Regions from separate parts of the Aliiroseovarius sediminilitoris genome, predicted to be linked through region 1. Evidence: riboswitches for the same ligand, from Rfam matches in the RefSeq annotation. Region 1 holds a riboswitch; the other holds the start of a gene.
The links. Region 1 has a riboswitch for cobalamin ahead of cobW (cobalamin biosynthesis protein CobW). Riboswitches for the same ligand answer to the same signal wherever they lie in the genome.

Region 1 (17,028 bases):
GATCGCCTCGGGGGCGAAAACACCGACGCCGGGTTGCAGGATCACCAGAATGCCGATGAACCCAATGCCGATCGCCAACCAACGCCGCCAGCCGACGGTCTCACCCAATACCGGACCCGAGAACGCCGCGATGAGCAGCGGGTAGCTGGTAAAGATCGCATGGCTTTCCACCAGCCCCAGCAGAACGAAAGACAAAACCGTCACACAGATTTCAAGCGCCAGAAGCGCGCCACGAAAGGCTTGCAGATACGGGCGGGCGGGTCGCAGGGCATTCCTTAAACTGCCATTTCGGCGGGTCAGCCAGATGACGAAGGCCGCGAAGAACCAATACCGGATCATCACGATCATCCAGACGTTGTAGGTTCCGCCAAGATGACGTGAAATCCCGTCTTGCAGCGCAAAAACAAAGGTCGCACCAATCATCAGCAGGATACCGGCGCGGGTGTTCTGGTCCATCTGGTGGCTCCTCAACGGCGCAGGGTGCCGCGGCTCATATGCCGCTTGCGCCCGTATCCCGGTGCGCGTTCCACGTCAAAGCCTGCCGCGTCCAGCGCCCGACGCACGAAACCGGCCGCGGTATAGGTCGCGAATGTGCCACCGGGGACGGTATGCGCGCCGACCTGCATCATCAGGTCTTCCCCCCAAAGCTCGGGGTTCTTGGCAGGCGAGAACCCGTCCAGAAACCACGCATCGGCCTTGCCCCGCCACGCGGGCAGGGTTTGGCGGGCATCGCCCATGATCACCTCGACCGCAAAACCGTCCAGATCAAACGTGCGCGCACCATCACCCCATGCCGATAGGAATGGCGCAGCGACGGCCCGCGCTTCCGGGAAGGCATCCAGCGCTTTGGCAATGTCCTCCACCGTCATGGGAAAGGCTTCGAACGAGGTGAAGCGGGCGCGGTTTGGCGCCCCCGCCTCCTGCCAAGTCAAGAACGTCGCCAGCATGTTCAACCCGGTGCCAAAGCCCAGTTCCGCGATATGAAACCCTGACGCCAGCCGGGCAGACAGATCGTTGCCGCCCAGGAAGACATGACGCGTTTCGGCCAACCCGTCTTCCAGTGAAAAATACGGGTCGCCAAACTGCGCCGCCACCGGCACGCCGCTTTCTTTCCACGAGATGTCTGCGATCTGGTTCTTTGCCATGACTTGCCCTAGAACTCGGCCCAACGCGCGTGACCATGAAGAAGGACCGATGCTTTGGCAATCGTGGATGTGACCATTTATGGCGCGGGCATTTTCGGCCTGTCGGTGGCGTGGAGTTGCCTGAAGCGAGGCGCGAAGGTGAGGGTGATTGATCCGGGTGGCGTCGGGGCCGGATCTTCTGGCGGGCTGGTTGGTGCATTGGCCCCGCATGTGCCGGAACGCTGGAACGCCAAGAAGGCATTTCAATTCGACAGCCTGATCATGGCGGAAGCTTACTGGGCCGAGGTCGAGGCGGTGTCTGGCCTGCCGTCCGGGTATGGCCGCACTGGCCGCTTGCAACCCATTGCCGATGATCGCCTTCTGGCCCTTGCCCACGACCGCAAGGCCGAGGCTAAGTCCCTGTGGCAAGGGAAGGCCATGTGGGAGGTTCGCCCCATCACCGATTTTCCGGGCTGGGCACCTGACAGTGCTACCGGATACCTGATCCACGACACGCTGACCGCGCGTATGAACCCGCGACTGGCTGCGAAGGCGTTGGCCGGGGCAGTTCAGGCCAAGGGAGGCGAGGTTGCAAGCGCGGCAGACGAAGAAGGGCGCGTCGTCTGGGCCACCGGCTGGCAGGGGCTTCTGGCCCTGTCGCAAGAGCTGAGCAAACCCGTCGGCAACGGGGTGAAGGGGCAAAGCGCCCTGTTGCAGCATGACGCCGCCCACCTGCCACAACTGTTCGCCGATGCGTTACACATCATCCCCCATGCCAACGGGACGGTTGCCATCGGGTCTACCAGCGAACGCGATTTTGACGATCCCGCAAGCTGCGATGACGCCTTGGACGATGTGATCGCGCGTGCTCGCGAAGTCTGCCCGGCCATCGCGGACGCCCCTGTCATCGAACGCTGGGCTGGGGTGCGACCTCGCGCAAAGTCCCGCGCCCCGATGCTGGGCCAATACCCCGGCAGGCCCGATCACTTCATCGCCAATGGTGGCTTCAAGATCGGATTTGGCATGGGACCAAAGGTCGGCGAGGTGATGGCCGATCTGGTGTTGGACGGGCGCGACACCATCCCCGAGGATTTCAAGGTCGCGGCCAGTCTCTAACGTCGGGCACGCGCCTAACCACTTTCGACCTCGGCCTGCAATTTCTCCATCAGGGTTTTCAGGGTGGCTTCGTATCGTTCGCTTTTCAACTGCCCATCATCGTCAAATTCCTGACGACTGCCTGCGACGGCCATCTCTGGTCCGGTGATCAGGCGCGGCTGAAATGGCATCATCGCCAGAACCAGAGAGTTCTGGGCCCTCACCCCTCCAGCGCGCCCCGCTGCAGCAGACATGACCGCGACCGGCTTGCCCGTCCATGGCAAGGGCTTCACGCGGCTGACCCAATCAAGTGCGTTTTTCAGAACGCCTGACAGCATCCTGTTGTATTCCGGGGTCGAGATAATGACCGCATCCGCCACAGCAATCTGCCCGGCCAGTCGGACAACACTGTCAGGTGCGCCGTGCACCTCTTCGTTGTCGGCGTTGAACAGGGGCAGATCAAGATCGGCCTCGGTAAATTCGGCGTCGCCATACAGGCGGGCGGCATTTCGGATCAGAAGCCGGTTCGTTGCGTCTTTACGCAATGACCCGGACATGCCAAGCAAACGATGTTTAGACAAGTCAACCTCCTGCTGCATCACGCTAAGGTGCGGTGCGCATCGGGCAAGGTCAACGGTTGAATAGCGATAAGGAGCGAAGACATGCGGCATGGCGGACAGATATTGGTCGATCACCTGAAAACCGAAGGGGTGTGCCGCGTTTTCTCAGTGCCCGGTGAGAGTTTTCTGGCAGCGCTCGACGGGCTGCATGACAGCGGGATCGAAAACATCGTCTGCCGCCAGGAAGGTGGCGCGGCTATGATGGCCGAGGCGCATGGAAAGCTGACCGGAGAGCCGGGCGTGCTGTTCGTCACGCGTGGACCGGGCGCAACCAACGCCGCATCGGGCATTCACGTGGCGCAACAAGACAGCACGCCAATGGTGGTGTTCGTCGGCCAGATCGCGCGGGGCCACCGCGACCGTGAAGCGTTTCAGGAGGTCGATTATCGCGCCATGTTCGGCACACTTGCCAAATGGGCTTGCGAGGTGGATCAGACCGAACGCCTGCCCGAATACCTGGCCCGCGCTTTCCACATGGCCCGATCTGGTCGCCCCGGCCCGGTGGTGGTGGCCCTGCCCGAGGATATGCTGAGCGCCCATGCCGACGTGCCGGACCGCCCGGCGATGGCACGCACGAATGGGCACCTGACAGCCGAGGACGCGCAGGCAATCACCGCGATACTGACAGACGCGAAAACGCCTTTGGTGATCGCGGGTGGACCGGGCTGGACCCCAGACGCCGCCCGCAATCTTGCCGATTTTGCAAAGGCTCATGGCCTGCCGGTCGCCTGCACCTTCCGTCGGCAGGATTTCATGGACAACCGTCACCCGAACTATGTCGGCGACCCTGGGGTTGGAATGAATCCGAAACTGGGCGCGCGTATGTGCGATGCCGATACGCTGATCGTGCTGGGGTCGCGTCTGGGCGACAGTGTAACCGGCGGATACGAAATTCTGGACCCCGCTGCCACAGGCAAGCGTATCGTGCACGTTTATCCCGACCCGGACGAATTGGGGCGCGTCTTTCACGCCGATCTGGCGCTGGTGGCCACCGGGCCAGAGGCGCTGGCCGCCCTTGTGCGCACGAATGGAACGCAAGCGCCCCGCTGGGCAGACTGGACCAAGTCCGCGCGCGCAGACTATGAGGCGTTTCAGCAGCCCGTCACGACACCCGGCAATGTGAAGATGGAAGAGGTCGTTCTGTGGTTGTCCAGAAACCTTCCCGACGATGCCATCGTGACCAACGGGGCCGGAAACTATGCCACCTGGCTGCACCGGTATTTCAGCTTCAAGCAGCATGGCACACAACTGGCCCCGACCTCCGGGTCCATGGGATACGGGTTTCCCGCCGCGGTCGCTGCCAGCCTTGAACATCCGGACCGGACCGTCATTGCGTGGCTAGGGGACGGTGAATTCCAGATGACCCTGAACGAGATGTCCACCGCGATCCAGCATGGTGCCAAACCCATCGCGATCATCGCCAATAACGGGCGATACGGCACGATCCGAATGCATCAGGAGCGTACCTATCCGGGGCGCGTGTCTGGCACCGACATGGCCAACCCCGATTTCGCGGCGCTTGCCCGCGCTTACGGCGGGCATGGCGAGACCGTGACCAATGGCGAAGATTTCGCCGCCGCCTTTGCCCGCGCCAAAGCCGCCGATACATTGGCGGTGATCGAACTGGTGCTGGACCCGCAGGTTGCGACGCCCAGTCTGACACTGAACGCCTTGCGCGAGATCGGGAAACAGCGTTGAAGGGCCGCGACCGGCGCTTTCAGCCCTGCGGCATATCCATCATTTCCGCCAGATGAATGGTGCCCATCTGGAGGAATGAGTTTTCGCTGGCAATCGCCAATGCCGTATCTGCGTCGGCCGCTTCGATTACGCAAAAGCCCATCATGGGTTGCTTGAATCCTTCACGTGCGCCATCGCCATCTACCGTCCATTGCGCCTTGAACGGCGTTTCGGGCATGACGAAAGTGTCGGAATACTTGGCAATCCACGCTTTATATGCGGCTTGCATGTCTGCCTTCTTATCATCGGGCACATCGCGCGGCTCGTGATAGGCAATATAGTATTTGGGCATCTCTCGTCCTCCTTCGAGGCCTAGTATTCGACCCCCTGTTGCGCCTTGATGCCTGACCGGAACGGGTGCTTGATCAATTCCATCTCAGTCACCAGATCGGCGATTTCGAGCAGTTCATCCTTGGCGTTGCGCCCGGTTAGAACAACATGCGTCATCTCGGGTTTTTCTTCGGCCAGGAATTTGACGACCTCGTTCGCATCCACATAGTCATAGCGAATTGCGATGTTGATCTCGTCCAGCAACACCATGGTGTTCGACGGATCACGGATCAGCTCTTTCGACTTCTCCCATGCAGCCTGCGCCATCTCCACGTCGCGGGTGCGGTCCTGTGTTTCCCAGGTAAAGCCCTCGCCCATCGTATAGAACGCGCACACATCACTGAACTTGGCATTGATCAGATCACGTTCACCGCAATCCATCCCACCCTTGATGAACTGGACCACAGCGCATTTCATGCCATGCGCGATGCAGCGGAAGATCATCCCGAACGCGGCAGAACTTTTGCCCTTGCCCTTGCCGGTATGGACGATGATCAAGCCCTTTTTGTCGGTCTTGGTCGCCATGATCTTATCGCGGGCGGCTTTCTTCTTGGCCATCTTCGATGCGTGGCGGTCGGGGTCTACGGTCATGGTATCCTCATGAATTGCTCGCGCTTCACTGTGCGGGTCATGAAGACCAGATGCAAGAGAGGGCACGCCGTTTCAGGCACGCCCTCTGCAATTTCGATGGTGTTCAGATCACTCGGCAAGCACAACCTGCGATGTCGCGCGCCCGAAATGCTGCTTGTTCAGACGGAAAACCATAGCGATCATGGCGAACTGGAAGGCAATGGCGATTGCCGTCACGATCCAGTAGATCACCGAGAATTTGTCCACCAAGCCCGCTTGTACCAGCCCGGCATTCACGAAGAACTGAATTAGCACCGACAAGGCCACACCGGGGCAGACCAGCGCGTAGGACCCCGGCGAGGTTTCGTTGCCGATCACATAGCTTTTCCAGTAACCATGGCGGGCCAGCACAACCAGACCCATCAGGCCGAACAGCACCTGAACCGTCAGCAACCGGGCCAGCAAGACCATGGTTTCGCCCGCCGTCACTTGGGCTTCGAAGGTGGCATGCAATCCGTGGTTCTGACGCATCGCCATGATGCCAAGAACGGTCATCAAGGGGATCACGATCAGAAGCGTCGGTGCGGTTTCTTTCGAGGTGCCATAATGCAGCATCGAGTTGAACGCCGTGAACAAGGCCAGCGCTGCATAGATAACCGAGGCGATCCCGAAGAAGGTTGACCCGACGAGAGAGACGCCGACGACCACGGAATTGGTGCTCATCGCGGCGGGGGCCGAGAAGCCAACCGCGATCATGGCCAGCGCGAAGGCCGGCAGCATCTGGGCAAAGCTGTTATGCGCGGTCACATCGAAGACTCCCCCGTTGGTTAACACGCGCCCAAGAAAATCACCGATATAGATCAGCGCCTGAACACCGATGGCCAGAAACGCCGCCATCGCGAAGGGAAACAGGTATTCGACGATTGACCACAGGCCAGGCACAAACACCAAGCCGACAATGAACAGCGCGTTCACGCTCATCGCCAGGGCCAACGGCATTGCCAGTATGGTCGTTTCTGCATTTGATTTCTTCAGCGATTCATAAGCGTCCGATTTACGAAAGGCCAAGAAGGCCTTCAGGTTCCACACCAGATACTTGATGTTCAGAAAAACAAATGTCGCGATACCGACAAGTGCCACAGCAATGGCAGTTTTCAGGCCGACCGATCCGGCCCCAAGGGTCGCGAATATGTCTTCGAAGACAGGCACCGGTCGGTCTTGGTGGGGCACCCAGAACATCAGGTACATGAAAAATGTAACCGTCAGGCCACCTGCCCCGACCGAGGCAAGGAAGTAGAGCGGCGAGTACTTGTCCGCTGGGCGATTGGGGTGCATTGGACCTCTCCATTCATATTCATTTTCTTGAATATCAATAGAACTGTTTGTCCCCCAAAGCAAGCAAACGCGGTGCACATGTTGTCGCACCTGCGACCTCACTGGTTCTTAACCGGTTGTTAACCATCCTGTCGCAACCTGCCCAGAAACAGGAGAGTCAGAGTGAAACCCATTCGTACCTGTGCCGCGTTTCTTGTAACCGGCCTGGTTGTTGCCGCCTGCGACAGCCCCAGCCCGCAGTTCATGTCCGCCGACACCAGCGTGAAGAAAGCAACCGTCGACGGCTCAACCTTTTCGGTTCACCGGCGCGAAAACTGGGTTGAGGTTTATCGCACAAGTTTCGAAGCGTTGCCACGAATCCCCGTCATCCTTGCCCGCGCCAAGACCGCCATCGAACAGGCCACTGGTTGCAAGGTGGTCGAGGGGTCATTGTCCGGTGATCAAGCCATCCAGCGGGCCGAGATTGATTGCGGCTAAGGCACTTGGGCGCAGTAATGGACGTTACCCGCGCAGGGATTTCTCAAATCGATACGACGTGGGCCGATCAAACCCGTCATGAGCAATCTCGGCAGTTTTCACGAACCCGAGATGTTGGAATATGGCGTGGTTGTCGACCAGTTCAACGCGCGTTTGCAAAACCAGACGTGAAAGACCAAGCACAGCGGCGCGGTCTTCGGCAAGCTTGATCAGATGCCGCGCCAGCCCTTGCCCCCGCGCTGCAGGGTCCACAGCCAGCTTTCCGATATAAAGATCTGGAGGCGTTGCATCAGATTGCGGGGTCAGGAAAATACAAGCCTTATCTTCAATCACCCAGACCTCGCCCATGCGGGCCTGCTCCGCAATCCCAGAGGGGGTCAACCGGTGCAGCGAGCTTGGGGGGTCAATACGCCCCTCCATCTGTGCAAACGCGCGATGCAGAAGCGCGAGGATGGGCGCGGTATCTTCATCAGGCGAAACTTGACGGGGTTTCATCTGAGCGCATCCAACCGCGCCCGAGCCGAATTCGACCGGGGCATCCAAAGCCCGCGTTCTATCGCTTCGGTCAGACGTTCGGCGATTTCCTTCAACGCAGGCGCATTGTGTTCGTCAATGAAGTCGCGCGTGTCATCGTCGTCGATGAAGGCTGAATAAACCAGATCGAAATGGTGCCCTTTCACCGCGCCCGTGGTGGCCGCAAAGGCGAACAAGTAATCGACCGTCGCGGCAATCTCGAACGCTCCCTTGTAGCCATGGCGCTTCACACCTTCGATCCATTTGGGGTTCACCACGCGCGATCGCACCACCCGCCCGATCTCGTCATCCAGGGTGCGGATCACGGGACGTTCGGGGCGCGAGTGGTCGTTGTGATAGATCGGCCGATCTCGCCCCTGCAACGTGGACACGGCAGCGGCCGCCCCGCCCTCAAACTGGTAATAATCATCGCTGTCCAAGATATCGTGTTCGCGATTGTCCTGGTTCTGCACGATGGCTTCGACCTGGCTCAACCGCGCCTCGAACCCTTCCCGGTCGCGCGCGCCTTCGCTGCCCGCGCCATAGGCGTACCCACCCCATTCCAGATAGGCGTTGGCCAAGTCGGCCTTGTTTGCCCAAAGCCGTTCGTCGATCATTGCCTGAAGCCCCGCGCCATACGCACCGGGTTTCGAACCATAGACCCTATGCGCGGCCTCACCCGCCCGCACCCGCACGGCAGCAGGGTTCACATCGTCAGGTTCATCCAGCGCCTGCACTGCGCGCGCAGCGCTATCGACCAGAGATATAAGCTGCGGGAACGCATCGCGGAAGAAACCGGAAACACGCAACGTTACGTCTACACGTGGACGGCCCAGCGCGGTCGCCGGGATCACCTCGAACCCCGTGACGCGCCGATTGGCGCTGTCCCATTTCGGCTTCACACCCATCAGCGCCAGCGTTTGTGCGATGTCGTCGCCGCCGGTGCGCATATTCGCGGTGCCCCACGCAGTTACCAACATGGCGCGCGGCCAATCGCCATGGGTTTGCAGGTGTTTCTCAATCAAAAGGCTGGCCGATTTCCAGCCCAGCGCCCAGGCGGTCGGGGTGGGCACGGCGCGGCTGTCGACGGAATAGAAGTTTCGGCCAGTTGGCAGCGTATCCAACCGCCCGCGGGTTGGCGCGCCGGACGGCGCAGGGGCGACGAATTGCCCTGCAAGGGCGGTGAGAAGCCCCGTTTCCTCGCCGGGACCACAGGCTGCCACATTTGGACGCACGCGCGCGGCAATCTCGGTCAAAACGGCAGCACTGGCGTCCCCAGGTTCCTTGATTTCACCGTCGAGCATACGCGATGCCAACTCTTCAAGCCTTTCGACCGTATCACCATGGCTGCGCCATGACCCTTCGCCCGACAACAGGTCGGGGCGCGGCCCGGTCCAGGGCGCGGCCATGTCGCAATCCAGCGGATCGAAGTCCAACTCCAGATCCTTGGCCAAAGCCCGGATGAGTGACGCATCTCCACCCTCGCCCGACCCGCGCGGCACACGAACCAGTGCTTGCACAAGATCCCGCTCCAATCGGCCTTCCGGCGACTGGCCAAAGATGTGCAAACCATCACGGATCTGGGCTTCTTTCAGTTCACACAGATACGCGTCGAGCTTGGCAAGATCCTGATCCTCGTCATCTCCGACCATCCCGACATCAACGTCCAGCCCGGTGGCCGAAGTCAGCGTCAGAATCTCGCGGCGCAGATATTCAATCCGGCGGGGATCAACTCCGGCGGCTTCGTAATACTCGTCCACCAGTGCTTCCAGATCGCGCAGCGGGCCATAGGTTTCGGCCCGTGTCAAAGGCGGTGTCAGGTGGTCGATGATCACCGCTTGTGATCGGCGCTTGGCTTGTGTGCCTTCGCCCGGATCGTTGACGATGAACGGATAGACATGCGGTATCGGGCCAAGCACAGCCTCGGGCCAGCATTCACCGGACAGCGCCACCGATTTCCCCGGCAGCCATTCAAGGTTGCCATGCTTGCCCATATGCACGATCGCATGGGCACCGAACGTGTGGCGCAGCCAGAAATAGAAGGCGAGGTAATTGTGTGGCGGAACAAGGTCGGGGCTGTGATAGGTGTCGGTCGGGTCGATGTTGTAACCACGTGCGGGCTGCACACCGACGACCACGTTGCCATATTGCAGAACAGCCAGGGCGAACGATCCGCAATCGACATCACCGGGGGTATAGAACGGGTCGGCTTCGGGCTTGCCCCAGCGCGTTTCGATGGCTTCGCGCAAGGTCCATGGCAGTTGACCATAGCTGATTTGATAGTCCGCCATCGACAGGGCGACGCCGCCTGCGCGCGCGGCCCGGTCTGTCAGCCAGTTGGTCGGTCCGGTCATCACCGCTTGCATCAAAGTGTCACTGTCGGCGGGGGCACCGGTAACGCGATAGCCGTTGATGTTCAACAGGCCCAGCGCATGAACGACCGCAGCAGGCGTATCCAGCCCGACACCATTGGCCAGCCGCCCGTCCTTGTTGGGATAGTTCGCCATGATCAATGCCACGCGCCGATCCGCCGCTTTCGCCCGCCGCAGCTTGGCCCAACTGGCGGCAAGCTCGGCCACGAATTGCACGCGGTCGCCGCGCGCGCGATAGGTGGCGATGGGGCATTCGGTGGCGTCGTCAAAGAACGCCTCGCCTTTGAAGCTTATGGCGCGGGACAGGATGCGCCCGTCCACCTCGGGCAGCGCGACGTTCATCGCGATGTCGCGGGCCGACAGGCCGGTCAGACCTTCGGCCCATGCCTCTTCGCTGGATCCGGCAAGCACGACCTGAAAGACCGGGGCGGCTTGGCACCAAGGCAACTGGAATGGGTTCGCCGGTTGCGCTGTGTCGTCCTCATGCGGCGATCCCACCGCAAACGAGGTGCAGTTCAGGATCACATCCGGAGCGGCCTCGGTGAACAAATGCTCCATCGTCGCGACCGACACCGGGTCTTTCAGCGACGCGACGAACACGGGCAGAGGGTTCAGACCCTGCCTGAGCAGCGCCCGAACCAACCGGTTGATCGGGTTCAGCCCTGCCCCCTGCACCAGCGCGCGGTAAAAAATGATCGGCACCAAGGGGGCGCCATCGGTCCAGTCTGCCCGCGCCGTGCCCAGATCGGATACCCCGGCGCCGGGCCAATAGACGCCTGCGCGCAACAAGGGGCGTGCGGCTTCGGGTTTGTCGCTGCCATCCAGCATGGCACGGGTGTAATTCAGGAACCCGACCGCATTTTCCGGCCCGCCTTCGACCAGATAGGCCCAGAGCGCGTCATAATCCTCATCCGAAACCGTCGACAACGCCCGCAATTCGGCATCTGGCTTGTCGTCACCGGGCAACAGGGCCAAGGGCACGCCCGTGTCGCGCAAATGCGCCGCGTATTGCTCGGCCCCGTATTTCCAATAACCGACACCGCCCAGCACGCGGGCGATCACCAGCCTGGATTTGGTCGCGCAATTGTCGATATGCAGATCAACCGACATTGGGTGCGCCAGATGCATCATGTTGGCCAAACGCAACCCGGGTGGGTTGGTCATCTCACCGCGCGCTTGCGACAGACCTGCCAGTTCCGTATCTGCGGCCGATATGAACACCACGTCGGCAGGCGTCTGCCCCAGATCGACGGGTTCCTTTCCGTCGTCGATGGAACCGGGTGTGGCGGCCAGAAGATGCATGTCGCGCCCTTTGCGAATTGGTGTTATGTGACCGGGCAAACACATGCCCAATCAAGGTAGAACGATGGACTATAAAGCAGCCGGCGCGCCCAAGCCCGCCAAAGGCACCCCGCGCCATTCCGAACACAACGCCCGTGGAACCGAAAAGAACCCGCTGAACCGAAAGGACGACAAGGCGGCCCTGCTGGCACGCATGAAAGCCGCCGCCAAGGCGAAGAAGGGCTGAGCATTCGTCACAGCGCCTTCTCCATGAAGATTGAGCTGTACGCCTCGGGGTAGCCTCCGAACGGACCACAAATGCTGAAACCGGCGCGCTGGTAAAGCCGGTGCGCCGCGTGAAGCACATTGCCCGTTTCCAGCTTCAAGGCGGCCAGACCCTTTTGGCGGGCAGTCTCTTCGATCCGCGCCAGAAGCGCCTCGCCGACACCTTTGCCGCGCGCCTCGGTGGCGACGAACATCGACTTCACCTCGCCATAGCTGCCCTTGTCGGCCAACGCCCCAGTGCCCAGCACGCGACCCTCCTCGCGCGCCACGAAGAATGAAATCTCGGGCACGCAAAGGTCGTCGATGTCCAGATAGAAATTGTCTTCCGGCGGGAACAGTTCTTCCATCAACGCGTGACTTTGCCGAAGCAAAGCGGCGACCCCGGGATCGCGGGGATCGCCGGGAGTCACGTCGATGGTCATGCCACCAGGGCCTTTTCGATGGCCACGCGATCCAGCCCCGACTGGCCAATCACCACCAGCCGCGTTTCGCGTGGTTGTGCGCCGAAGGGCTGGTCGTAGTAGGTATCCACGCGCGGACCGACCGCTTGCAGGGTCAGGCGCATGGGTTTCCCAGATACGGCGGCAAAGCCTTTCAGGCGCAGGATGTTGTGGTCGCGGATCGTCTGGGCAACCTGTTCGGCAAACGCTCCCGGATCAGCGACTTCGGCCCGCGTCACAACAAAACTTTCGAACGCATCATGGTCGTGGTCATGATGATGGTGGTGATCATCGTCGTGATGGTCATCATCGTGGTCATCATCATGGTGGTGATGGTGATGCACTTCGTGACGTGCGGCCATATCATCTTCGGCACCGACGCCCTGACCCAGCAACACCTCGATCGGAATCGCGCCCATTGAGGTGCGCACGACCTGCACACCTTTGCGCGCATCGCCGGACAGCTTGCCGACCAGCGCCGCGGCTTCATCCTCGCCCAGCAGGTCAGATTTGTTCACGACGATCATGTCGGCACAAGCCACCTGATCGGCGAACAGTTCTGACAATGGCGTTTCGTGGTCTAGGTTGTCATCCATCTTGCGCTGCGCCTCGATTGCCGCAAGGTTCGACGCGAATTGGCCGTCCGAAACGGCTTTGCCATCCACCACGGTCACAACACCATCAACCGTCACGCGGGTCGAGATTTCAGGCCACTGAAACGCTCGAACGAGGGGTTGAGGCAGCGCCAAACCCGAGGTTTCGATCACGATGTGATCGGGAGGCGTATCGCGGTTCAACAGCTTTTCCAACGTCGGAATGAAATCCTCTGCCACAGTGCAGCAGATGCAACCGTTCGACAGTTCCATGATATCGTCTTCGCTGCAAGTTTCGTCCCCGCAGCCTTTCAGAATGTCCCCATCCACACCCAGATCGCCAAATTCGTTGATGATCAGTGCGATGCGCTTGCCGTTTGCGTTGTCCAGCATGTGACGGATCAACGTGGTCTTGCCCGCGCCCAGAAAGCCCGTGACGACGGTGGCCGGTATCTTTGCTTGCATCTTGTCCTCCATACCCCGTCTCCCCGACGGGTGGGTTGCATTTTGGCATGGCAGGTCTCCTGGCTTCGCGGGTCGAGGCCCCTGCCGCCTTCCCAGCCGATCAGGGCCAGTGGCATCGTGCAGGTGCTCTCCGCTTACAGTCGCGGGGGCGGCTGCAACATCAGGCCCCGGATTGGGTCGCCTCCGCTGCATTCCCTCTTGTCCCAATGGGAACCATGCCGGACTTGTTTGCCGCGTGGGGCTTGGCGGGGTCAAGACGGAAACCGACTCGATGGGCGGGTTTGGCGGCAAAGGTTCGGTTCAGGACGGCAGGCAGATGCAATATCTTGTGGATAACCTGCCAATTGCACCCATATATCGACGTCTGCCGTTGACTCGCCCCGTTTCCCCCGGAAAACTCCGGGTTCAAGAAGAATCAATGATGAGGCAGACCGCTTGCGGTTTTCGAAACTCCGACTGAATGGCTTCAAAAGCTTCGTGGACCCGACCGATCTGGTGATCGCGGACGGGCTGACAGGCGTGGTCGGGCCAAACGGCTGCGGCAAGTCGAACCTGCTGGAAGCCCTGCGCTGGGTTATGGGTGAAAACCGCCCCACTGCGATGCGTGGCGGCGGGATGGAGGACGTGATCTTCGCAGGCGCGTCAACCCGGCCTGCCCGCAACTTTGCCGAAGTGGCGTTGCTGCTGGATAACAGCGAGCGGTTGGCCCCCTCGGGGTTCAACGACAATGACAATCTTGAGATTGTGCGCCGGATCACCCGTGACGCCGGGTCGGCCTATAAGGTCAACACCAAGGACGTGCGGGCGCGGGACGTGCAAATGCTGTTCGCCGATGCGTCAACCGGGGCGCATTCGCCCGCGTTGGTGCGGCAGGGGCAGATCAGCGAGTTGATCAACGCCAAACCCAAGTCGCGGCGCCGCATTCTGGAAGAAGCGGCGGGCATCTCGGGCCTGTATCAACGTCGGCACGAAGCCGAGTTGAAACTTAAAGGCACCGAGACCAACCTGTCGCGCGTCGAAGATGTGATCGAACAACTGGCATCCCAACTGGGTCAACTCGCGCGGCAGGCCCGGCAGGCCGCCCGGTATCGCACCATCGGCGACGATCTGCGCCGCGCCGAGGGGTTGCTTCTGTATCGCCGCTGGAAAGAAGCCGATGCGGCGCGTGCCGAGGCCGAGGCCCAGCTGACCGAACGCGTAAAAGCCGCCGCTGCTGCCGAAGGGGCGTCGCGCGCCGCCACCAAGGCCCGGCAAGAGGCCGAGGATCGTCTGCCCCCGCTGCGCGAGGAAGAAGCCGTCGCTGCCGCCATCCTGCAACGCCTGCAAGTCCAGCACGACCAGTTGTCGGACCAGGAAGCCCAAGCCCGGCAGCGGATTGAAACGCTGACCGCCCGGATCGCCCAACTGACGCGCGATATGGAGCGTGAAAGTGGGTTGAACAAGGATGCGGGCGAAACGATCGAGCGGTTGGAGTGGGAACAGTCGCAGATCACCAAGGCGTCCGACGGGCATGATGCCGCACTGGAAGCCGCAAGTGCCGAAGCGCGCGAAAGTGCCGCGATTCTGCAAGAGCGCGAAGGCGATCTGACGCAACTGACCGAAGACGTCGCCCGGCTGGCGGCCCGCCACCAGTCGGCGCACCGCCTGTTGGAAGACAGTCGCAAATCACTTGAGAAAAGCGAAGGCGAAGCCGACCGCGCCCGTTCGGCTATGGACGAAGCAAAGGCCGCATTGGGCAAGGCCGGTGCAGATTACGAAGCGGCCAAAACCGCCGAAGCGACTGCCTCTAGAGCCGCCGAAGAAGCAGAAGCTGCATTGGCCGCTGCCGACGATGCGCGTGCGGATGCACAGGCCCGCGAGGCTGATGCCCGTGCCGCCCGGTCTGCCGCCGAAGGTGAATTGAATGCCCTGCACGCCGAGGTTCAGGCCTTGGCGCGATTGGTGGAGCGTGACGCGTCCGAAGGCGGGCAGGTTCTGGACGATCTGCGCGTGAAGCCGGGATACGAAAAGGCGCTTGGCGCGGCCTTGGCGGATGACTTGCGTGCACCAGCGATTGACGGGGACGCGCCGTCAGGCTGGGCGTCGCTCCCCGCTTATGCGCAGGCGCAATCACTGCCTAAAGGTGTCAGTGCGCTGTCAAACTACGTGACCGTGCCCGAAGTGTTGGCCCGCCGGATGAGCCAGATTGGCTTGGTCAGAACGCAAGACGCTGCACGGCTTCAGACCGAGTTGAAGCCCGGCCAGCGGCTGGTGTCGATGGAAGGGGACTTGTGGCGCTGGGACGGGTTCCGCGCGGGTGCGGAAGATCAACCTTCGACCGCGGCCTTGCGGCTAGAGCAACTGAACCGTTTGCAAGAGCTGAAACAGGAACTGGAAGACGCCTCGGCCCGTGCGGATGGTGCGCGCGCGGCGCATGAAACGCTGAAGGCGCGTCTGGTTGAAACAACCGAGGCCGATAAGCATGCACGGGACGTGCGCCGCGATGCGGACCGCGCCATGGCAGACGCCAACCGCGCCCTGTCGCGCGCTGAAGCGGACCGCAACATCGCGGGTGGCAAGCTGGAAAACCTTGGTATGGCGCTGAAACGCCATGAAGAAGAAACCATGGGCGCGCGTCAGCGGTTGATTGATGCCGAGCGCGGTGTGACCGACCTGGGAGATCTGGAGGCTGCCCGCGCGCAGGTCGAGGACGTCAAGATGGCAGTGGAAGCCGCGCGCATGACGATGATGACCAAACGCTCGACCCATGACGAATTGCGTCGAGAGGGTGAGGCCCGGACCCGCCGGAGTCAGGAGATCACGAAGGAAGTCTCGGGCTGGAAGCATCGGCTTGAAACGGCGGGCAAACGGATTGCCGAGCTGCAAGAACGCAAGGCCGAAAGCGAAACTGAGTTGAGCGAAGCAAACGCAGCGCCCGAGGCATTGGCTGCCAAGCGGGGTGAACTGACAAATGCGATCGGCGAAGCGGAAACCCGGCGCAAAGCATCCGCCGACAAACTGGCTGAAGGTGAAACTGCCGAGCGTCAGGCCGCCACGGCTGAACGGGGTGCCGAACGCGCCGCAGGCGAGGCCCGCGAGGCCCGCGCCCGTGCCGAAGCCCGCACCGATGCCGCGCGCGAAACCGTAACCTATGCCGCCGAGCGCATTGCCGAGGATATGGAAGCCACACCGGACGCCCTGCTGGACAGTTTGGATACCGATCCCGACAAGATGCCATCGTCTGAACAAATCGAGCATGACGTAAACCGTCTGAAACGCCAACGCGACGCATTAGGGGCGGTGAACCTGCGCGCCGAAGAAGACGCGAAAGAGGTTCAGGAAGAGCACGACACGCTGCTGAAGGAAAAGACTGATCTGGATGAGGCGATCAAGAAGCTGCGTGCAGGCATCGCGAGCCTGAACAAGGAAGGTCGCGAACGTCTGCTGACGGCATTTGAGCAGGTAAACGCCAGCTTCGGCAATCTGTTCAAACATCTTTTCGGCGGCGGCGAGGCCAAGCTGGTTCTGGTCGAAAGCGATGACCCGCTGGAAGCCGGGCTCGAGATCATGTGCCAACCGCCGGGCAAGAAGCTCTCGACGCTCAGCCTGTTGTCGGGCGGGGAACAGACACTGACCGCGCTGGCCTTGATCTTCGCGGTGTTCTTGGCCAACCCGGCCCCGATCTGTGTGCTGGACGAGGTGGACGCACCTTTGGACGATTCCAACGTCACGCGGTTCTGTGACCTGCTGGACGAGATGACCCGCCGAACCGACACACGGTTCCTGATCATCACCCACCACGCCGTCACCAT
Region 2 (15,382 bases), on a different contig from region 1:
TTTGGCGATGGCCGAATATGTGGGATACTTCCACCCCGCCATTCGCGGCGGGACGGGAACGCCCGACCAGATCGCCCAGGCGGCGCACGGGTTCCGGGTCAGCTACCGGAAGGTGCCGACCGATACGGGCGACTATACAATGAACCATACCGCGAGCGTTTTCCTGTTCGATGCCGGGGGGCGTTTTGTGAGCACAATCGACTATCACGAACCGAAAGAATTCGCGGTGCCGAAAATCCGGCGTGCGATACAAGACAGAGCGGAGAGGACATCATGAGAGTGAGGTATTGGGCCATGGGATTTGCCATAATGGGTGGCATTTCGGCCAACCGACCCGCTTTCAGATGACCGGCTTGCGGCTGCGACAGGTGACAAGACACAGGACGCCCAGGCCGGTGCCCGGTTGAAAGAGGCTCGTGTGCGGCTCGAAACCCACCTCGCCACTCTGGTTGCGAACAATGAGAACGAAAGGCTTTGAGCATTGAAGTCCTAAGTCGCCGCCCTCGCCCATTGGATTTAGCGGTTTTGTCGCAGATACGGCACTTGCCCGAGCCTGCCCAGCTTGATGTAAAGAAAACCAATGGTTGCGGATGCTGTCTTGGCTGGATAGAGCATTGGAAGAGAACGGGTTTGCACCGGCCAACGATGACATGTTTGGCGGATGGCGCGTTCGTCTGAAGCTCGACAGCGGGGTGCCACAGCGCATGGCTTCTTTTGATACTGCCTTTCTTGAGGACCACGTGATCGAAGGCCACGTCCCGGCCACCGGCTTTCGTCGGCTTCTTGAAGAACGTCCCGATACGGTCGGTCTGGCTGTGCCAGGCTTGGCTTGTGGTTCGCCGGGTATGGGTTCGAAAGATGATCGCGAGGCCTGCGATGTGTTTCTGACCAGCCAAGACGGGTCGACCGAAATCTCTATGTTTTACGCTGAAAACTAGACTGGATTCGACTTGGACGCCCTTTCTCCGATCGCATTAGGATTTCTTGGCAGTCTCGCGGCGGGGCTGATGACTGCCTTTGGCGCGGCTCCCATTCTCTTGGGACGTGTTCCGTCGCGCGCGACACGCGACCTCTCGCTGGGGTTTGCCGCAGGTGTGATGTTGGCGGCGTCGTTCTTTTCTTTGATCATCCCAGCACTTGATGCTGCCGAACCGATGTTCGAGAACGGAGCGGCCCCTGCCGCGATTGTTAGTATCGCAATTTTGCTTGGCATGGGCGCTGTGGCGTTGATGAACGAGAAGCTACCGCACGAGCATTTCAAGACAGGGCGTGAAGGCCCTGAAGCGGCGTCGCTCCGACGGGTTTGGCTGTTTATCATCGCGATCACGATCCACAATTTCCCCGAAGGTCTCGCGGTCGGCGTGGGGTTCGGCTCTGGTGGTGTCGAAGGTGGGCTGCCTATTGCCATCGGTATCGGGCTTCAGAATGCTCCAGAGGGTCTTGCCGTCGCAGTTGCACTGTTAGGGGAAGGATATTCCAAACTTCGCGCATGGGGCATCGCAGCCCTGACCGGTCTGGTCGAGCCTGTTGGCGGCTTGCTGGGTGCGGGTATTATTACTTTGTCCGAGCCGATCTTGCCATGGGGGTTGGCCTTTGCCGCCGGGGCAATGCTCTATGTGATCAGTCACGAGATCATCCCAGAAACTCATCGCAGCGGACATCAGAACAAAGCGACCCTCGGTCTGGCAATTGGCCTGGTTCTGATGTTGTTTCTCGATGTCTGGCTGGGATAACCGCAAGAAGTTCCCAAAAAACTTTTGGCTGTTGGGCCTCTCACGGCGGTTGCGGCCATTCTGGTCGAGCATGGAACGAAAGCGATCTTGGTCGCTTTCCTGGCCAGGAAACAGCAAGGGAATCGTCTCGACACGACCCAATATGCGGCGCGCTGTGCAATTTTGTTTGGATTGCTGGCATGTTTGTCTCAACCACCCTCACCCTCACCCTCACCCGCATTTTGGCTTGACGCACGAGTGATCGGGCACAGTGACGGGGGCGACGTTCCAGTTTCTGATGAGGGTGTTTCCGGCGGTCGTCGCCATCGGTTTCAACTGTTTTGAAGAATGTGGCGCTCAAAGGCCTTAAGTGTCGCCTCGCTGACATGATGCTCGATGCCTTCTGCATCCCGCTCGGCTGTTTCTTCGTCGATCCCGAGTCCCCTGAGAAATGCCACCACGATCCGGTGGCGCCGCTTGCAGGTCTCGGCCAGTGCCTGACCGTTTTCGGTAAGGAAAATGGCGCGATAGGGCTCTCGGCGAACCAACCCCGCAGCCTTGAGCCGTGAGATGTTCTTGGTGACTGTGGGTGGTTTGACCCCAAGGCGCTCGGCGATCTCGACCGGTCGCGCTTCTCCCTGCGTTTCGATGAGCTCGGCAATCAGTTCCACGTAATCCTCTGCCATTTCGGACTCATGGGCCTGGCGGACCGTCGCAAACCCCTCTGCTTGTGCTTCAGGTGCCCTGACGACGGGCTCAACGGTTTCACGGTCATTCGATTCCAGCTTTGTCATAGCCCTACAATGAAGCGAGACGGATAGATTGACAACTTGTTTGCTATGGGTAGATATATTAGCCATGGCTAACTTTCAATTTCGGAGGCTTTGTTGATCTTGATTTTCCAGAGGCTGTTTTTCACGGCGTTTATCTGTGCGGCAGTTCTTTCAGGGCCGGTTTCGGCCACGCCTGCAAAAGAGGCGCCATGGATTCCAGAGGCCGCGGCCTATCGCCTGACGCTTTTTCTGGGAAATCTGGAACCCTTGCCTTGGGACAAGGTTGCGACGGCTTGGTCTGAACCCCATCGCAATTCCGAATTTACCAACGGCGCTCTGAAATCGCTGGGAGCCAAAAGCGGTGTTGATACCTCGCGGCTGCTAAAGGCCATCGAGCAAGAGGATCGACAGGCGCTCTTCGCCGAGGCCACGCGATTGATCGCGCTCAGGATCGAGGAAGAACTGGGGCGGGCATTGGTCGCCACTGACCCATCGGATGCACGAAAAGCGGTGCAGACGGGTCGCGATCTTTATCGTGCATTTGCCGATGGCGTAACTGCTGCCGATCCTGACGCGGCGCGTGACATCGGCCTCGCATGGCTGGACTTGAACAGTGGTGCCGGGTCGTCCGGTATACTGGGGACAGGTGGGATACCCGCTGATCGGGCGACCATGGTCGCCGCAAGCGAGGTGATTTCTGACTATCTTGAACGGAACTATCTCGTGGATAGCTTTGCGCCACGCGACACCTTGAACACATTGCCAGAAATCGCCGCGATAAGCGGACGCGCTATCGACGTGCCGCCCAGCCTGCCACCGGGATCGGACATATTCGATCAGGATCCGCTTCCGCGGCTCGTTCTCAATTTCGAGGAACGGGGCATCGACGAGGTAGACCTTCCACTCGTTGCCTATGGCGACATGCTGTTTGACAGCACGCAGATATTCGGCAGCCCCGCGCGTGACCTTGGGATTGCCTGTTCCACATGCCACAACCGGTCGGACGTGAACCAGCGGCTGTTCATTCCCGGTGCCAGTCACCAACCCGGTGCCATCGACGTGGATGGTGCCTTTTTCAACCCGATCTTCAACGATCGGCGTGACGATCCCATCGACATACCAAGCCTGCGGGGCTTGCGCTTTACCGGGCCTTACGGTCGTGACGGTCGCTTTGCTTCTTTGCGTGAGTTCACGCGCAACGTCATTGTGGGCGAGTTTGGCGGTGATGAACCGACGCCGTTCATGTTGGACGCGTTGGTCGCCTATATGCTTGAGTTCGATTTCTTGCCAAACTCCAAGTTGACCGCAGATGGCAAGTTGACCGACGCCGCCCCCGAAGCGGCAAGGCGCGGCGAAGCGATCTTCAACCGTCCCTTCGCGGGGCTTGGCGAACGATCCTGCGCCAGTTGCCATGTGCCGGACGGAAATTTCCTCGACCGGCAAGCCTACGATATCGGCTCGGCTGCGGCGCCTTATGTTGATGCGCGCGCAGGCGCTTTTGACACACCCACCTTGCTTGGGACGGCTTACACGGCCCCGTATTTCCACGATGGATCCTTGCCCACTTTGGCCGCAGTTGTGGATTGGTTCGACGATACGAAATCTCTTGGCTTGACCGCATCAGAGCGTGCGGACCTCACGGCCTATATCGAAACCGTGGGCTCTGCGGACAAGCCGTACGAGGCGTTTGACGACGAAAACACCGCCTTCCGCCTTGCGTTCACGGAACTGACGACCTTCGCGTCGACGCTGGACACGCTGCTGCCCCGGCGGGATGCCGAGCACATCCTTCTGTTAACCGACACCGTGGCGGCAGATCTTTCTGCCGATGCCAGCACGATGTCCAATCTTGCCGCCCGGCCCGAGGTGTATGCGTTGGCGGAAATACTTGCTGATGTTGGTTCTGCGGTGCGCGAAGGTGACTGGGCAACCGCCGAGGCAAGTTGGACTGCTTTTCAAACCCAAGCCGCCGCAATTGACCAAAGGGCGTTCTGATGACAATCCAAATGAACCGCAGAACCGTATTGACTCTGGCTGGCGTAGCGGTCGCCTTGGCTGCCACAAACCCGCTTGTTGCGCAGGAACGCGCCCTGCGCCTTGCCTTCATTCCGCAGGAGAACCCAGAGAAACTACTCGGCGATATCGAGGCGGTCACGGGCTGGCTGACCGGTGAAATCGGAGTGCCCGTCGAAGGGTTTGTGACTATTGACCATGCCGCCGCAGTTGAAGCGTTGCGCAACGGCGACGCGGACATCTCTTTCATGGGCGCGCTGCCCTTTGTGTTGGCAGAGGCAGAGATCGGCGCCGTGCCGCTTCTGTCCGAAGTCTATCGCGATGCGCCAAGCTACACTGGCCGCATCTTCGTGCGCCGCGACAGCGGTATCAAGACGCTTGCCGATCTGCGCGGTCGCTACATTGCCTTCGCCGACCCGATTTCGGAATCAGGTTATCTTTATCCGCTCGCCGAATTCATCAATGCGGGCCTGATCGAAAGTCCGGAAAAGGCAGAGACCTTCTTTGGACGCGTCTATTTTGCCGGTGGATATCAACAAGCGATGCAAGCAATGGCAGAGGGTCTGGTCGATGCCGCAGGCGCGAGCCAGTATGCAGATTTGCTTCTTACGCCCGAACAACAGGCCGAGGTGACTTGGATTGCGGAAAGCGAAGCGATCCCGAGCCATGTCGTAATCGCGCGTCCCGGGCTTGACGATGGTGTTCAAACAAGGTTCGTCGACGCCATGATGAAGCTGAACCAACCCGAGAACCGAGAAATGCTCCGTTATCTCTACGGACCCGACGGCTATGTCCTTTCCGATCCCGGTGCCTACGATGGGGTGCGGGAGATGGCGCGACGATTCGGGCTTCTGTGATGCAAGTTGCCGCGCAAGTCGACGATGTCAGTTTCTCCCATTCCGGTGCAGACACCCCGGCGTTGGAACACCTGTCGCTTTCGGTTCCGGCAGGCGAGATCGTCGCGCTTCTTGGACCGTCCGGCGCCGGCAAGACGACATGTCTAACGCTGCTTGATGGCAGGCTTCGGGACTGGCAAGGCCGGGTCTCGATCTTCGGCAACCCGCTTGATCCGGATTGCCCGCCGCCGAAGGCCCATCGCCCGACCACCGGCTTCGTTTTTCAGGAATTTGCTTTGGTCGAACGCGCCACCGTTCTGCGCAACGTGCTCAACGGTCGTCTTGGACGGATGTCGCCGCTTCGAGCCTTTCTTGGATTGCCCACATCATACGATCTTCAGGTCGCACAGAGTGCGCTTGGCGATTGCGGAATTGCGGACCTTGCAAGGCGCAGGGTCGATAGCCTGAGTGGCGGCCAAAGGCAACGCGTCGCCATTGCCCGATGCCTGGCGCAAGAACCGCAATTGATCTTGGCGGATGAACCGGTCAGCAGTCTCGACCCGACTCGCGCTGCAGAGATTTTGACACTGTTGACAGAGGCAGCACGCGCGCGTGGCGCGACCGTTCTATTCTCATCGCATCAACCCGAACTTGCGCGGCGTTTCGCACAGCGCATCGTCGGCATGCGGGATGGGGGGATCGCATTCGATGTGCCCGCGACCGAGTTGTCCGATGACGCTACGACAGAGCTTTATCGTGGTGCCGTGCAGATACCGGCCAACGGCCTCAGGGCGGTGATCTGATGCGTTCACGTGGGTCCGGCAGCTTCTTGGCCGCACTATTGGTTGGCGGCGCAGTCCTTTGGTCGTTGATCACCACCGATGTCGAAATGACACGTCTCGCCTCGGCCGGAACAAGGATAGCCGATTTCCTGGGCCGCATGTTCCCGCCCGATCCTTCGGTGATGGACGATATCATCAAGGGCAGCGCCGAGACGCTGCGCATTGCAATTATCGGCACGCTTGGCGCTGTCTTCCTGTCTGTCCCATTGGGGCTTCTTGCGTCCGAGACGATGGCCCCACCGGTGTTTTTTCGTCCGATCCGAACGGTGCTGGCGATCATCCGGGCCATTCCGCTGATATTGGTGGCGATGCTGATGGTGGGTGCAGTCGGGCTTGGTCCCCTGCCCGGCATCATTGCGGTTGCGTTCCACGCGACGGGCATGCTGGCCAAGTTCTATGCCGAGGCAATCGACGGCGTGTCACGCGCGCCCCTTGCCGCCTTGGAAAGTGCGGGCGCGGGAACACTCGCGCGGCTTCGGTATGCGATCTGGCCACAGATGGCACCCGTGATTGCGCGCGACACAATCTTCCGGTTTGAGCTGAACCTGCGCGAGTCGCTGGTCCTTGGCATCGTCGGTGCCGGGGGGATTGGTTTTTACATCCAGACCTATGTGCGCTCTTTCCAATATGACAAAGCCGCGAGCGCCACTCTTGCGGTAATTGTCATGGTGGTGGCGATTGAAGCCTTCAACGTTGTTCTGCGCCGACGTTTTTCCTGACAAGGGCTGCGCCCTGCGGCGCGGCCGTCTCAGCCAACGGGTTGCCCGTTTGTGGAAGATCTATTCCGGCAAGACGGCCGACACGCAGCGATCTGATCAATGTCCATGGGCCAGCGCGCCTTTCGCCATCTGTTCGCCAATTTTTTCTCCACCCTGGTCATCGTTGGGGGTTTCGCGAGCCCGCAGAAGGCGCAGCGCATTGGCGACCACCACCAGCGAGACACCCACATCGGCTGCGATAGCGCCCCACATCGTAGCCATACCAAACGCGGTCAAGCCGACGAACAAAGCCTTAGTGGCCAGAGAGATGCCAATGTTCTGCCGGATGATCGACATTGTTCTGCGCGAATGACCGATCAGCCAAGGCACCTTGCCGATATCATCTGTCATCAACGCGATATCGGCCGTTTCAATGGCGGCATCAGAGCCAACGGCCCCCATGGCAATCCCGTAATGCGCGCGCGCCATAGCGGGCGCATCGTTGACCCCGTCGCCAATCATCGCAACCATGTCATGTTGCGCGACCAGCTCTTCGATGGCTGTCACCTTGTCTTCGGGCAAGAGTTCCGCGCGGACTTCATCGATGCCGACCTCGGCCGCCACGGCACGTGCTGTCCGCTCGTTGTCGCCCGTCAGCATTATGATTGTCTTGACGCCCTGCGCATGAAGCTGTGCAACAATGCCCTTGGCGTTGGGGCGAATGCGGTCGCGGAGTTCAAGAATACCGGTTACGCCGCCTTCGTCGCCAACCGCGACCAAGGTGCTTCCGGCCCCTTCAATCTGATTCCGAAGGTCTGACGGGATGGTTTCGCCAAAGCCTTTTTCCTCTGCGAAACGATCCGATCCAAGCCAGACATCTCTTCCGTCGATGCGCCCCACCAACCCACGACCTGGGACGGTGCGGGTGTCCTTGGCGGCTTGCACTGCAATACCGTCGGTTTCAGCCTTGCCAAGAATGGCGCGCGCAAGAGGATGCGACGACCGCGCCTCCAGGGCACCGGCAAGGGCCAATAGCTCTGATTTAGATACGTCACCCAAGGGATAGACAGCGGCCACTTCGGGTTCGCCCATGGTAATGGTGCCGGTTTTGTCCATCGCAAGTGCGGTGGTGCGACCGGGTGCCTCGACATAGGCCCCGCCTTTGATCAGCACGCCGGCCCGAGCGGATGCAGCAAGGGCGGCAACAATGGATACCGGAGTCGAAATGACGAGGGCACAGGGGCACGCGATCACCAGCAGGACCAGAGCGTTGTAGAACCAATAATCCCAGGCGCCGCCAAAAAAGAGGGGTGGCAAGACGGCGATTGCTGCCGCCAGAACCATCACGATCGGCGTGTAAATCCGGGCAAACTTCGCGACCCATTGTTCGACCTCGGCACGTTTCGAGTGCGCGTCGCCAACCATGCGGATGATTTTTGACAAGACCGTATCGGTTGCCGCTTTCGTTGCGCGGACCGTAAGCGTGCCCTCTCCGTTGATCGTGCCCGCATAAACATCGTCCCCTGCTTCCTTGGGAACAAGCGCACTTTCGCCAGTGATCGGGGCCTGATCCACAGCCCCTGCCCCATCAATGACCTCACCATCAAGCGGGATGCGATCACCCCCTCTGACGATAAACCGCGCCCCCACGGCTACTTCTGCGGCCGGAACATCGGCCTCTGATCCGTCATCCTTCAGGACACGCGCCGTGGGCGGCGCCAGATCCAAAAGCGCCGAGACCGCGTTTCGGGCCCGTCCAACGCTCCAACTTTCCAGATAGAGCGACAGTGAAAAGAAAAACGCCACGGTTGCAGCTTCAAAATATTCACCAAGTACGATTGCACCTGCAACGGCCACAACCATCAGCAGGTTCATATCGGGAGACAGGCGGCGTGCAGACGACCAGGCCTTTGGCGCGACAAGCCATACCCCGAAGAGGATTGCGAAACCGAAGAGTGCGGCCTCAAGGACCGGCATCGCTGACTCGCCATGGCCCGAGAACAAGCCAAGCGCACCGCCCAGACCGGTTTCCACGATATGGTATACGAACCCTGCGGCCCAAAATCCGCCACTCAGGGACGTGAACAATTTCTGCTTGGCAAGATGTGCCGCTTGATCGGCGCTGGCGCTTTCGGCGTTCCAAGGCCGGGCAGTCATTCCCGTGCTGGCGACCAGGTTGACGATTTCGCCATCGGAAATCTGCTCGGCGCTCTCCAAAACCGTCATGCGTCCGTTGATCACATCGAAGGCAAGATGATCGGCACCGCCAACTTTTGGGCCAACCACTTTGGAAAGGATCGAAACCTCTTCGACGCAATCCAGACCGCTGACTTGAAAGCTCCGTCCCTCATCGGGCGGAGGTGCAGACGGAATCACATTCCCTTGCGCTGCGCCTCCGCCACAACAGGCGCTACCATCCGATTTGTGCGCCGTATGGTCGTGCTTATGCCCTGAATGATCATGCTTATGATCATGTTCATGTTCAGGTTGGATGTCGCGACGCTCGTTATCGGTACTCACCGCCATGTGTTCTCTCCAGAATCAATCAACAGCAGCAATGTAGGGTCTACAGTGGCTTGAGGTTCAAGAGCTAAGTTTGCAGTCGACCCTTTTTCTTTGCGGCGAGAAACTTGAACAGGTGCGACATCGCACAAGCAACGTGTTTGTTGCTGATCGACGTGAATATGAACGAACGGAAAGGGAGTTGTGGTGTGACTTCAAACGGGATTTTGCTTTCCTGGATCGACACGCTCTGTTGAACAGAAGTCAACCGGTCCGCCGTCTGAGTAGCCAAACAAAAAACACGCCACCAATCAGCCCGGTAACAATGCCAATTGGCAGGTCGTCCGGGGCCAATACCGTGCGGGCGATGATGTCCGACCACAAAAGATAAATGGCACCGAACAATGCGGATGCTGGCAGAACACGGGTATAATCCCCTCCGGCCAGAAGGCGAACAATATGCGGAACCATCAGGCCAACAAAGCCGATGATGCCCGAGAATGCGACCATAACGCCCGTGATCAGCGCACCCATGGCAAAAATCATCAACCTGAACCGCGCCACCGGGATGCCAAGGGTCGATGCGGTTTCATCACCGATGGTCATTGCGTTCAGACTGCGGGCTTTCAGCCAAAGATATGAGCCGCACAGCACCAAGATCACCAGCGGATAGATCAACTGTCCCCATTGGGCCAGACCCAAGCCACCCAGCATCCAGAAGACAACCGTGTGCGTCGCACGGGGATCCCCCAGAAAGATCAGCACATTTGCAAGCGACATGACGATGAATGACACTGCCACCCCAGCCAGGATCAGGCGATCGGCACTTGTGGCCGAGGCAATCTGTGACACCGTCAGAACCAAAAGTGTCGCGCCAAGCGCACCAAAAAAGGCGAACAAAGGCACCGTCAGAGTGCCCAGAAACATGCCGGTGTGCAAAAGCGCCAGAATGGCCCCGAAAGCCCCGCCGGCAGATATGCCCAGCAAATGAGGATCGGCGAGTGGGTTGCGCGTGACAGCCTGAAGGCTGCCTCCGACCATGGCCAGGCCTGCCCCGACGAGACCAGCAAGAATTGCGCGGGGAAAGCGAATGTCCCAGACGATAGCCTCGTGTCCGGCGGGCCAGTTTTGGGCGATGGTATCCGGGGCGATCTTGTTGATCAAGACACCCCAAACGGTTGATAAGGGCACCGATATGGCCCCTACACTTATGGCCACAGAAAGCGAAAAGAGCAGCAGAACCAGCCCAGCCCCTATTACGAAGCGGAAACTGGTTTTAGGGATTGCGGCTGCCTTCGCGATCATTTCATTCGACCCTGAATGCCGAGGCGAGCTTTTTCACGGCCTGAACATTGCGCGGCCCCGGCGTGGCTTCGACATATTCCAGACTGACGAAACGGTCGTTTTTAACGGCGTCCAGATCGGCAAAGGCCGGGTTTGACATCATGAAGTTACGCTTCTCTTCGGCGGTCACTTCGCCGTAATTTACAATCACGATGATTTCCGGGTTGCGCTCAACCACAGCTTCCCAACCCACCGTAGACCAGCTTTTTTCGAGATCGTTCATGATATTGGTGCCGCCCGCGGCCTCGATCAGGGCATTTGGCATGGCATAGCGACCCGCCGTAAAGGGCGCGTCTTCGCCACTGTCATAGACGAAGACACGCGGCGCTTCGTCCAACAGTGACAGACCTGCGGTATAGCTCTCCAGTTCGGCGCGATAGCCTTCGACCAGATCAACGGCTTTTTCCTTGACGTCAAAGATTTTGCCAAGGTTCAATAAGTCATCGTACATATCATCCATGCTGGCTGCGGCTTTTTCGCCGATATGGATGCAGCTTTCGGTCAGTTCGTAGACATTGATACCAAACGGTTCGAGCGATTCAGGCGTGACTTCGCCGCCGACCTTCATGCCATAATTCCAGCCCGCGAAGAAGAAATCAGCCCCTGCGCCGATGAGGACCTCTTTGCTCGGGTATTTGGAGGACAACTCGGGAAGTTCCTCTATGCCCGCGGTCATGGAGGCATCCAACGTCTTCCACCCGGAAATGCCGGTATAACCGACCATGCGATCTGCCAGCCCCAGAACCAGCATCATTTCAGTCAGGTTGACGTCGTTTGAGATTGCCGCTTTGGGGGGTTCGTCAAATGTCACCTCGCGATTGCAGCTTTGCACGGTTGCTTGCGCAAAGGCGCTTGTCGACGTTAATGCCAGCAAGGCACAGAACACGGTCGAAGAATACGTCATTTTCATCTGGGATTTCCTTTAATCGGGAAGCTGGAAAGACAGGTGCCGGGTTTGGCTGAGGCTGAGGGTTTCGCGGTGTGCCTTGACGCGAAATGTCTGCGACACCAGATGTTCGTTCAGGACGTCTTCGGGAAGGCCGAAGCCCTTACAATGTCCGTTCTCAAGCAACAGAACTGCATCACAAACTCCGGCCGCCATGTTAAGGTCATGCAAAGACACGACAATTGTAAGGCCAAGGGTGCGGATCAAGGACAGGATCTCAAGCTGATGGCGAATGTCGAGGTGGTTGGTTGGTTCGTCCATAACCAGAACCTGTGGCTGTTGCGCCAACGCGCGCGCGACCATGACCCGTTGACGTTCACCGCCAGATAATGTGCCAACATCCCTGAATGCCAAATTCTGAAGGTCCATCCGGCCTATGGCAGCATCGACAATCTCGGCGTCATGCGCACCCGGGGTCGAAAACCCCTGACGATGCGGTGTGCGCCCCAGAGTGACAATGTCGCGGACGGTCAGACCGAATGCGCCGGGTTGTTCTTGCAAAACAGCGGCAACCTTGCGAGCCGCAGCCCGAGATGGCAAAGACCAGATATCTTTGCCATCCACAAGGATGCGCCCGGATGTCGGTCGTTGATAGTGGTAGATCAAGCGCAACAGTGTGGATTTGCCAGCACCATTCGGACCAACCACCCCCAGCACCTGCCCAGACTCAACCTTGAAACTGACGGGATGAAGGAGACGTGGAAGAGATTTGTGCGGTGCCCAGCTGATATTGTCGGCAATAAGACTTGCGGCGTTCATGACTGGCGCACCTCGCTGTCTTCCAAAGCAAGCACCATTGCCGGAATTCGCGCCAGCGTATGTTTGCCCAACTTACCGGGCCTTTCGGCCGATGAACACCATCCATCCCCCAGACCTGCATATTGCCGGGCAAATGCGACAAGATCGTCAATGTCCTGATCTGGTTCGATATCCCCGAACAGATAGGTTGCCTTGCGCGTGCTGTGATAAGCTATTGTGCAGGGATGCAAGCACCCCGCCATGCAGGCGACGCCCGAGACCTCAAATTCTTCGCTGATCGCGTCTCCTGCCGCGTCAATGGCGGCACGCAATCGTTTGATCAGATCATAACCAGGACTACAGGTTGCGCCCCTATGTCTGCAAGATGTGCAGATGGTTATTCTGTGACGTGGTATGCCCATATCGCCCTCCGCGAGAACGCAGGGCAAACACAGGTAAAATATCACACGGAATACACCGCAAAGCCATCATGGCCTCCTGTCCGAACACCCCGCCCGGGTTGAAGTTGCATCCTTGATGGCAGGTCTCCTGACTTGCGGGTTGTCGCTTGCCCGAACCTTCCCAAACGCGGAGCGTTCAGTGGTGCTCATCGGGGTCGCTCGCCGCTCACAGTTGCGGGGGCAGTCACGGATTTAGCGCCTTTTGGCTATTCCTCACCGTATTCCCTTTTCATTCCGAAAGCGCATTCGTCTTTCGAAAACCATCTAAGGTCATTTCCGACACAATCGTTGATAGGTCAAGACAATAATTTTCTTCCCATACAAAGCATCCGCTGTTTGTTCTGCCTGAAGATGTAAGTGGTTGATGAAACGCAGGCGGCAGTCGGCAGGGAAATCCGGCGTTGCGATTGCGCAAGCGCGATGTTTCAGATGTTGACTCCAAAAGCCCTTAGACCGTCGCTTTCCCCACGGCGTTCCGTGTTCACAGTTTGGTGTAAAATTTTCCCATCCTCTTTCTTGGTCGCTGAACGACAGGCTTTGGAACCCACGTCGACAAAGTGAAATCCAGAATACCCCCCTACCCTTTCGAGACAGGTCTCGCGACTCCAACCACCATTAACTCGAACAGCGCCTACATCGAGATTGACGAGGGGCTTGTTCGATCTTCACACTGACATTTGACATCCATACCACTGTCGAAGCCGCCGTCTGCGAAACCCCGAATGACTTCACGCATCGTGTTCATTCCCGACTGCTGTCATGGCGAAACGCGAGAGGGCTGCGAACTGCCAGTATGTTTCGCTACAGACGCCGATCTCCTGCGATTCGAAAGAGAGGTCGCGGTTGTCGGTCGGTCGAGACACCCGGCCAGATCGACCCTTGCACTGAAGAGAATCGGGTGTTGAATTCAGCATCTTCGACGCCCTTGCCTGTTCCGGGTCATCGGACCTGACCTTGTTGTCAGAAATTTCCGGTCGGCTGTCTCGGCGGCAATTCGCGCGTTGATCTTGAAACCGTTGTTCGTCTCAGCGCCGCGGATGGGCTTATCTAAAAGCAGCTCCTTCAACCTTTTTGACAGCCGTGCAGATTCTAAAAATAATAAAGAAACAAATACTTAGATGTCATTGCTTGCAACATAAATGCCTTAGCGCGAGTGCTAAAATGAAGCGGCACACCAGATTTAGCGGTTACATTCCCCTGGCCAGCAAGGTTTAGACACCGTTACAAGTTCTGTCGTCGCAAAGCGGTGTATGGTCATCCACAGAAATAATCGTTGTGGATAGCCAGCTTCCGCTGTATTCACAGTTTAAGGATAGAAATCGCGATAAAAGCGATATTTAGTGGGGCGACAGAATGGAAGCAGCACCATTCCAAAATGATACGGGCGCGATTGCCTTCGACGAGATCATCCTCCAACAAGGGGAATTGATTTCTGACAGACTCAATATATTGCGTCAGGAGCAATATCCACCCGACGCCCAGAAAGGGTTGCGGCAATTCTCTCTGGCCGAGGTTGCATATTTTCTCGGTGTCACCCAATCAACTATCAAGAAGTTGCATCTTGAAGGTAAAGGGCCCGAGCCAGAGACATCTTCTTCTGGTCGTCGTTCCTACTCCGCCGAGCAAATGCTGGAACTCCGCGCCTATCTTGACGTTCATGGTCGGCCCGGAAAGCGGCAGTATCTGCCCCACCGGACAGAAAACGAGGAACTTCACGTGATCTCGGTCGTGAATTTCAAAGGTGGTAGCGGCAAGACGACAACCGCTGCACATCTTGCCCAACATCTGGCGCTTAAAGGTCATCGTGTGTTGGCGGTGGATCTTGATCCGCAGGCGTCACTCACTGCGTTACATGGAATTCAGCCTGAGTTAGACTCTGTTTTATCCCTGTATGAGACTCTGCGCTATGACGACGAGCGCCAACCGATCAGCGCAGTTATCCGGCCGACGAATTTCCCAAATCTAGATATTGTGCCCGCTAGTCTGGATTTGCAGGAGTACGAATACGATACGCCTGTCGCGCTTACGAGTCGCGACCCGTCCGAGGGTCGCGCTTTCTTCACCAGAATCTCAAAAGCCCTCGAAGAAGTTGAGGATCGCTATGATGTGGTCGTGATCGACTGCCCGCCGCAGCTGGGTTATTTGACCCTAACCGCCCTAACCGCATCAAGCTCCGTCTTGATTACGGTTCATCCGCAAATGCTGGACGTGATGTCGATGAGCCAGTTCCTTTTGATGCTTGGCGGTATTTTGCGAACCATTCGGGAAGCCGGCGCCGAAATGCGGCTGAAGTGGTTTCGATACCTCGTGACGCGCTTTGAGCCGACCGACGGCCCGCAAAAGCAGATGGTCGGCTTTTTGCAGGCAATGTTTCCAAATCAGATGCTCGAAGCGCAAATGGTAAAATCGACAGCCATTTCTGATGCTGGAATCACCAAGCAGACGCTGTACGAGGTTGAGCGGTCACAGTTTGTACGTTCGACATATGACCGTGCGATCACATCGCTCAATGCTGTG

Region 2: linked by a shared signal. The riboswitch ahead of BMY55_RS15900 (DUF1636 family protein) and the one ahead of cobW (cobalamin biosynthesis protein CobW) in region 1 are both predicted to bind cobalamin.

The regions. Positions count from the first base shown of each region.
Region 1 is NZ_FOJB01000001.1:69,370-86,397, forward strand. It holds gene BMY55_RS00325 (DMT family transporter) at 1-456, opposite strand, end outside; gene mnmD (tRNA (5-methylaminomethyl-2-thiouridine)(34)-methyltransferase MnmD) at 468-1,145, opposite strand; gene BMY55_RS00335 (NAD(P)/FAD-dependent oxidoreductase) at 1,200-2,240, shown strand; gene BMY55_RS00340 (NADPH-dependent FMN reductase) at 2,255-2,800, opposite strand; gene BMY55_RS00345 (thiamine pyrophosphate-binding protein) at 2,882-4,537, shown strand; gene BMY55_RS00350 (YciI family protein) at 4,557-4,868, opposite strand; gene cobO (cob(I)yrinic acid a,c-diamide adenosyltransferase) at 4,889-5,497, opposite strand; gene BMY55_RS00360 (TsoY family (seleno)protein) at 5,606-6,811, opposite strand; gene BMY55_RS00365 (hypothetical protein) at 6,974-7,288, shown strand; gene BMY55_RS00370 (GNAT family N-acetyltransferase) at 7,313-7,783, opposite strand; gene cobN (cobaltochelatase subunit CobN) at 7,780-11,475, opposite strand; gene BMY55_RS16845 (hypothetical protein) at 11,540-11,701, shown strand; gene BMY55_RS00380 (GNAT family N-acetyltransferase) at 11,709-12,161, opposite strand; gene cobW (cobalamin biosynthesis protein CobW) at 12,158-13,237, opposite strand; cobalamin riboswitch at 13,270-13,470, opposite strand; gene smc (chromosome segregation protein SMC) at 13,673-17,028, shown strand, end outside.
Region 2 is NZ_FOJB01000002.1:186,548-201,929, reverse strand. It holds partial or broken gene BMY55_RS15965 (SCO family protein) at 8-277, shown strand; gene BMY55_RS16955 (hypothetical protein) at 314-478, shown strand; gene BMY55_RS15960 (DUF411 domain-containing protein) at 591-938, shown strand; gene BMY55_RS15955 (ZIP family metal transporter) at 951-1,733, shown strand; gene mntR (manganese-binding transcriptional regulator MntR) at 2,045-2,506, opposite strand; gene BMY55_RS15945 (cytochrome c peroxidase) at 2,600-4,480, shown strand; gene BMY55_RS15940 (phosphate/phosphite/phosphonate ABC transporter substrate-binding protein) at 4,492-5,355, shown strand; gene BMY55_RS15935 (phosphonate ABC transporter ATP-binding protein) at 5,355-6,137, shown strand; gene phnE (phosphonate ABC transporter, permease protein PhnE) at 6,137-6,895, shown strand; gene BMY55_RS15925 (heavy metal translocating P-type ATPase) at 6,992-9,400, opposite strand; gene BMY55_RS15915 (FecCD family ABC transporter permease) at 9,641-10,681, opposite strand; gene BMY55_RS15910 (ABC transporter substrate-binding protein) at 10,683-11,624, opposite strand; gene BMY55_RS15905 (ABC transporter ATP-binding protein) at 11,643-12,425, opposite strand; gene BMY55_RS15900 (DUF1636 family protein) at 12,422-12,826, opposite strand; cobalamin riboswitch at 12,927-13,145, opposite strand; gene repA (plasmid partitioning protein RepA) at 14,219-15,382, shown strand, end outside.